Regions from separate parts of the Blautia sp. ZXY-1-C6 genome, predicted to be linked through region 2. Evidence: riboswitches for the same ligand, from Rfam matches in the RefSeq annotation. Region 2 holds a riboswitch; the other holds the start of a gene.
The links. A riboswitch is a leader RNA that binds a small molecule or an ion and turns the genes downstream of it on or off. The one in region 2 is predicted to bind ZMP and ZTP.
Positions count from the first base shown of each region.

Region 1: it holds a riboswitch for ZMP and ZTP, as region 2 does, so the genes downstream of both, AC075J_RS07815 (formate--tetrahydrofolate ligase) here and AC075J_RS06480 (IMP cyclohydrolase) in region 2, are expected to answer to the same signal.

Region 1 is NZ_JBWJVQ010000162.1:43,488-46,908, reverse strand. Features, by position in the region: gene AC075J_RS07820 (aspartate ammonia-lyase) at 1-398, shown strand, start outside; gene AC075J_RS07815 (formate--tetrahydrofolate ligase) at 507-2,192, opposite strand; ZMP/ZTP riboswitch at 2,357-2,442, opposite strand; partial or broken gene AC075J_RS07810 (DUF6783 domain-containing protein) at 2,612-2,782, opposite strand; partial or broken gene AC075J_RS07805 (DUF6783 domain-containing protein) at 2,741-2,860, shown strand; gene AC075J_RS07800 (aminotransferase class I/II-fold pyridoxal phosphate-dependent enzyme) at 3,415-3,421, shown strand, end outside.
Region 2 is NZ_JBWJVQ010000150.1:27,263-30,683, forward strand. Features, by position in the region: gene AC075J_RS06475 (phosphoribosylaminoimidazolecarboxamide formyltransferase) at 1-1,051, opposite strand, end outside; gene AC075J_RS06480 (IMP cyclohydrolase) at 1,181-1,894, opposite strand; ZMP/ZTP riboswitch at 1,966-2,046, opposite strand; gene AC075J_RS06485 (peptidoglycan recognition protein family protein) at 2,137-2,841, opposite strand; gene guaB (IMP dehydrogenase) at 3,088-3,421, opposite strand, start outside.

The sequences.
Region 1 (3,421 bases), on a different contig from region 2:
GTAATGATGTTACCATTACCATGGCTGCAGAGGCTGGTCAGCTGGAATTAAATGCGTTTGAGCCGATTATTTTCTATTGCATGTTTCAGTCTATCGATACTCTTGGCTATGCAGTCCAGACATTGGTGGATAATTGTATTGTAGGAATTACGGCAAATGAAGAAAGATGCCGTTATCTGGTAGAAAACAGTGTAGGTATTATCACTGCAATCAGCCCCCATCTTGGATATCAGAAGGCTGCGGATATTGCAAAAAAGGCAATTAAGACAGGCGAATCTGTAAGAAGTCTGATTCTGAAAGAAAAGCTTATGGACGAGGATGAACTTAATCGCATTCTGGATCCGATCCATATGACGGAACCTGGTATTTCCGGAAAAGATTATCTTATAAAAAAATAAAGAAAAAAACAGGCGGGAAAATCTTCCCGCCTGTTAAATCGTCTGGACACATATCATACATAAATATGATTTTTATATTTTTGAATTATTCGATTGATTTCAACCGGATTAGAACAGACCTGTGATCTTACCTGTCTCGTCTACGTCGATTCTCTCAGCAGCCGGAACTTTAGGAAGACCTGGCATTGTCATGATCTCACCTGTAAGAGCTACGATGAATCCTGCACCAGCGGAAATCTTCAGGTTACGTACTGTAACTTCGAAGTCAGTAGGAGCACCCAGTTTAGTCTGGTCATCTGTTAAGCTGTACTGTGTCTTAGCTACACAGATCGGGCAGTTGCCAAAGCCAAGAGCTTCTAACTGTTTCGCCTGTTTCTGAGCGTTAGCTGTCAGAACTACTCTCTTACCGCCATATACTTTCTGAACGATCTGGTTCAGTTTGTCTTCGATAGAACCTTCCAGTTCATATGCATAGGAGAAGTCGTTTGGTTCTTCAACAAGACGGATAACTTCTTCTGCAAGTTTGATTCCGCCTTCGCCGCCTTTTGCCCATACTTCAGAAAGAGCAACGTTAACGCCCAGTTCTTTACATTTAGCTTCTACAAAGTCAAGCTCTGCTTTTGTATCTGTAGGGAATGCGTTGATAGCAACAACACATGGAAGTTTGTATACGTTTTTGATGTTGGAAACGTGTTTTAACAGGTTCGGGATACCTTTTTCAAGAGCTTCCAGGTTTTCATTGTTAAGGTCAGCTTTAGCAACGCCGCCGTTGTATTTCAGGGCACGTACTGTAGCTACGATTACAACTGCGCTTGGTTTTAAACCAGCCATACGGCATTTGATATCAAGGAATTTCTCAGCACCAAGGTCAGCACCGAAACCAGCTTCTGTGATTGCATAATCAGCAAGCTTCATAGCCATCTTTGTAGCTGTTACAGAGTTACATCCATGAGCGATGTTTGCGAATGGTCCACCATGTACGATTGCAGGAACGTGTTCCAGAGTCTGTACAAGGTTTGGTTTCAGAGCATCTTTTAACAGGGCTGTCATAGCGCCTTCTGCGTGAAGGTCACCTGCTGTTACAGGTTTCTGCTCGGAAACTTTTCCGTATGTATATCCGATGATGATCTTGGATAATCTTTCTTTCAGGTCTTTGATGTCGCTTGCAAGACAGAGAACTGCCATGATTTCAGATGCAACTGTGATGTCGTATCCGTCTTCACGAGGCATACCGTTTGTCTTTCCGCCAAGACCATCTACTACGTTACGAAGCTGACGGTCGTTCATATCTACACATCTTCTCCATGTGATCTTACGTGGGTCGATGTTTAATGCATTGCCCTGGAAGATGTGGTTGTCGATCATGGCTGCAAGTAAGTTGTTAGCTGCGCCGATTGCATGGAAGTCACCTGTGAAGTGAAGGTTGATGTCTTCCATCGGAACAACCTGTGCGTATCCGCCGCCTGCTGCACCACCTTTTACACCGAATACCGGTCCTAAGGATGGCTCACGAAGAGCTACCATAACACTCTTGCCAAGTCTCTGCATACCATCTGCAAGACCTACAGTAGTAGTAGTTTTACCTTCTCCTGCTGGAGTTGGGTTGATAGCTGTAACGAGGATTAATTTTCCATCCTTCTTATCACTTTCTTTCAGAAGATTGTAGTCGATTTTTGCTTTGTATTTTCCGTACTGCTCCAGATATTTGTCGTCAATACCTGCTTTCTCTGCGATCTGAGTAATTGGAAGCATCTCGCATTCCTGTGCAATTTCAATGTCTGATTTGAATCCCATAATTGTTTTTCTCCTTTCGTTTCCGCATAACATGAAAAACTTCTGTTGCTGTTCACTCCGCGATCAGCAACAATTATTAATTGAAAGAAGTATCGGCCGGTCTGTCTGACATTCCTGATTTCTGCTCCGGAAATTATAAAAAAAGGCCAGTATCTGAATACTTCAAATACTGCCCAGACGGTCGGCTCCCACAAACCTCCGACTCCACGTGGTTTGCACTCCACTCTTTCCGTCAGTACTCGAAGGTTCTTTCAATTGATGAATACAATATATCATTTTGAGAAAAAAATGTCAAGAAATTTTTGTTGAAACGTCAAAAAATGTGAGTAAACTGGATAAAAGTTGTGCAAATTGATAAGAGAAGAGAATCGTAATCCCTGGTAATGAAAGAAAATACGTTTTCTCAAGGAAAGAAATTGTTAAAAAATAAACACAGTTTTCCCTGATAAATGAAGAAAATATAAAAAGCGGGTAAAGCTAGAGCGTGTCTGAAAAATCATTCCCGCAATCTGCACGCCCCACTTTGCGGGATATTTCACCCGAATTCAGTTGCCGTAGCCCGCTACGGCGCCCTCATCCGGGCAAAATATACCACAAATTGTGACGCACATCTTGCAGAAAGCCTTTTTCAGACACGCTCTAGTGCAAAATATGGAAAATGGAATTGACAACAGTTCAGAAGATATGTTATTCTCATCTTTAGTATGAAAAGACACTATCGTTTTCATGCAAATATTTGCTCACATTCAGAGACAGTTTCTGAATGTTAAGCCATACGGACAGGCGGGGCAGTTGCCGGGTGGGAGACACCACATTATTGATTGAGTTAGAAGCTCAAATTTTATAAGTTGATTACTTTATAATAATCAGTGCGTAAGCACACATCATCTTGTGAAACGGTCAATAAGAGCATAGCATATATTTGCCAGCGATTGAAGACGACAGCAGTCATGAATATTTCAGAATACGGGAACAGGCACAGGATACAGACGGATTTATACGGGAAATCCGATCAGTATATAAAGAGACAGAGCCTGAGAAATTCTATAGATCATGAGAGAAGCAGATGGTGAATGAACTTATCTGCTTCTTTTTTTGTGCAGATATAGCAAATATATAGAGAAATAATTAATCATTGTGCCGGTTTGAGGCAGTATACAATTGCTGAATGATAGAACTGTATTTGCCGGTACATGACGACAGGAAAAGAGGAACATGTCAAATGGATT
Region 2 (3,421 bases):
CAATATTATCACTGAATGGGAAGAATGCATCAGATCCCAGTGTAACATCCGTCATCTGATCCAGCCATGCACGTTTCTCTTCCTTTGTAAATACTTCCGGTTTCTCTGTGAAAGTTTTCTCCCACATACCATCAGCAAGTACATCCATATATTCATCCCCGATATAAACATCTATGGCATTGTCACGTTCCGCACGTGAAATTGTATCTTTAAATGGCAGATTCAGCACTTTCGGGCACTGGCGAAGGAACCAGTTGTCTGCCTTCTGTCCTGCAAGTCTTGTACAATGTACACGTGACTGCTGTCCTGCACCAACACCGATAGCCTGTCCATCTTTTACGAAACATACAGAGTTGGACTGTGTATATTTCAGGATGATCAGAGAAATCTTCATATCACGTTTTGCTTCCTCTGTAAGCTCTTTATTCTCTGTCACAATATTGGAAAGCATTGCATCATCGATTTCAAGCTCCTGACGACCCTGCTCAAAAGTTACACCAAATACTTCTTTGTGTTCCAGCGGAGCCGGTACAAAGTTCTCCTCAATCTGGATCACATTGTAGTTACCTTTTTTCTTCTGCTTCAGGATTTCCAGTGCTTCCTCTGTGTATCCAGGTGCAATAACACCGTCAGATACCTCTCTCTTGATCAGAAGTGCTGTATCTTTATCACACACATCAGAAAGAGAAATAAAATCACCAAAAGAGGACATTCTGTCAGCACCGCGAGCTCTTGCATAAGCGCATGCTAATGGTGAAAAATTCTTCCAGTCCATATCATTTACCCAGTAGATCTTTGCCAGAGTCTCTGTAAGAGGAAGTCCTACAGCAGCACCGGCAGGGGATACATGTTTAAAAGATGTAGCTGCAGGAAGTCCTGTTGCTTTCTTCAGATTGGATACCAGCTGCCAGCCATTAAAAGCATCCAGGAAATTGATATATCCCGGTCTTCCGGAAAGGATCTTTACCGGAAGCTCAGATCCGTCTGCCATATAAATTTTTGCAGGTTTCTGATTCGGGTTACAGCCATATTTTAATTCGAATTCTTTCATTATATAAATCCTCCGTATGAACCAAATAAGTATTTTAAAATTAATTCCTGTAAATAATTTCTTACTGCGAAAGCATCGTCTTATGTTCACAATAATCTATGAGCACTATCTGTACTCAGTAAGTGACTATTATTTATTCTTATTAATAATCTTGCTTTCGTACTTACCTGTCTCAATATCAATATATCTTACAAACAGAGATACTTTGTTATCTTCGTTCAGGCTGTTCCAGAGAAGTTCTGCAAACTCATCCATATCATCCGGAATTGCTACCAGTTTCGGTTCGCCTTCAAAGCTTGGAAGTGGATTTCCGTCACATTTATAAGTATGGATGAAATGTCCCTCTCCTGCAATGGCATTCTCGTATGCAAATGTGTATCTGTTACATGCATCCGGATTTCCGTTGTTGCTCTTGAGAATTGACATTGCATAGTTGAATTTTCCGTTCTCTACGTGCATAACACCGGAGATACGAGGTGTATAGTTCGGACCGTCCGGCTCGAATTCTCTGCTTCTTAAGGACTGCTCAAAAGTAAGCTGATGATCCATTCCCTCATAAATGGTATCTGTCTGATCTCCGTTAGTTACGATTGTTTTGTTTCCCAGTACACGTACAGGTGCATAGATGATCAGACTCGGATCTGTAAGTTTGGACGGATCAAATGCCTGGGTACGGATTCCCTCACCATCCTCTACAAATACTCTGTTTCTGCTGTTCTCGCTTCTGCCCATGATGAAATAAGCTGTCACTGCTTTCTTACCGTCTGCGGAACGTCCAATCACAATTCCTCTGCCAGGATAGGAATTCTCTTTCAGTTCTTTTTCCAGTGATAACATTTCCATAATTTTTCTCCTTTTCGTTAAAAATAAGGTTAAAAAAAGCCTGGGAAACCTATTTATTCATTGAATAATTTCCAGGCTGCCCAGGCGGTCGGCTCATATACTCGCTGCACTCCCTGTAGGTAATCCTACTTCCGCCAGTCATGCAGGCACTGTTGTGAAAAAAATCACACGTTGTTATTATAGTACAATACTTCTTTGTGGATTTCAAGGCAAATTTTTTTGTACTGTGCTGAATTTTCGTTTTACTGAACATCCTGCAAACCATAATCAACATCAATCTGCGCCGCAATATCCGATTTCATCTGTATCCACGCATCCGGATTCTCCACATAATATTTCGGACAGTTTTTTCCGGTAACATCATAATGCCGGATCACGTTCTCTGATGTAAGCCCAAACCGCACGCACAACCACGCAGAAAGCTTCACTGCCGAATCATAAGTTGCCTCATTAAATTTCCCCGTCTCATCCGGATGACAGCACTCGATGGACAAAGTATCTACATTACGTGAGTTCGTCGCATAGGACATCTCTGACGTAGGAATACACTGCACCACTTCCCCATCCAGCCCCACTACAAAATGACTGCTCACCTTTGTGTCATGAGTAGTCGCCAGATTCTCGAAGTAGTTCCTATTTGCAATGGCTGTTGCCCCCGGATTTGCAGTATAATGAATGGCAATATACTGTACACTCTCAATAGGAATCTGCGGTCTGGAATATTCATTCGGTGTCAGCAGTTCCACATCTATGTACGGCGCCCCTTCTTTCTGCCATTGTTCCGGTCCGCCTGAAGAATCCGCATTATCTGTTCCTGACTGTTCCGCATCAGAAATCATCGTGTCAGAATTATGTAAAAAGTCCCCAATACTCCATCCATTTTCACTGGCCCGATTTATTATAATCCACCCAATCAGAACTATGATCACGAGCAGCATAAGGCTCATAAGAATTCTCTGATTTCTCTGCCTTACTCTGCTACTCTTTCGTCTTTTCGACCTGCTGTTTTTCTTTTTTGCTGCAGTTTTTCCTGTTCTGGTATCTGTTTTTTTCTTTTTGTTTATATGCTTTTGCATTTTTACCTTCTCTTACGGGATTTTACTCCCTTCAAAAAATACCCCGGCCGGCATGCCTGGAAATCTTATTTCTTTCCATCAGCAGCCAGCCGGGGCATATATTACACCTGAAATTTATTATTTGTCATCTACGCTATAGTTCGGAGCTTCTTTTGTGATATGAATATCATGTGGATGAGATTCCTTAAGAGATGCAGCAGAAATCTTGATGAATCTGCCTGTTTCTTTAAGCTTCTCAATAGTTTCTGCTCCACAATATCCCATACCGGAACGGAGACCGCCCATGAGCTGGAATACAGTATCCTCAACATGTCCTTTGTAAGCAACACGTCCTTCTACGCCTTCCGGAACAAGTTTCTTCGCATTCTCCTGGAAATAACGGTCTTTACTTCCGTTCTCCATAGCTGCGATAGATCCCATACCGCGGTATACTTTATATTTTCTGCCCTGA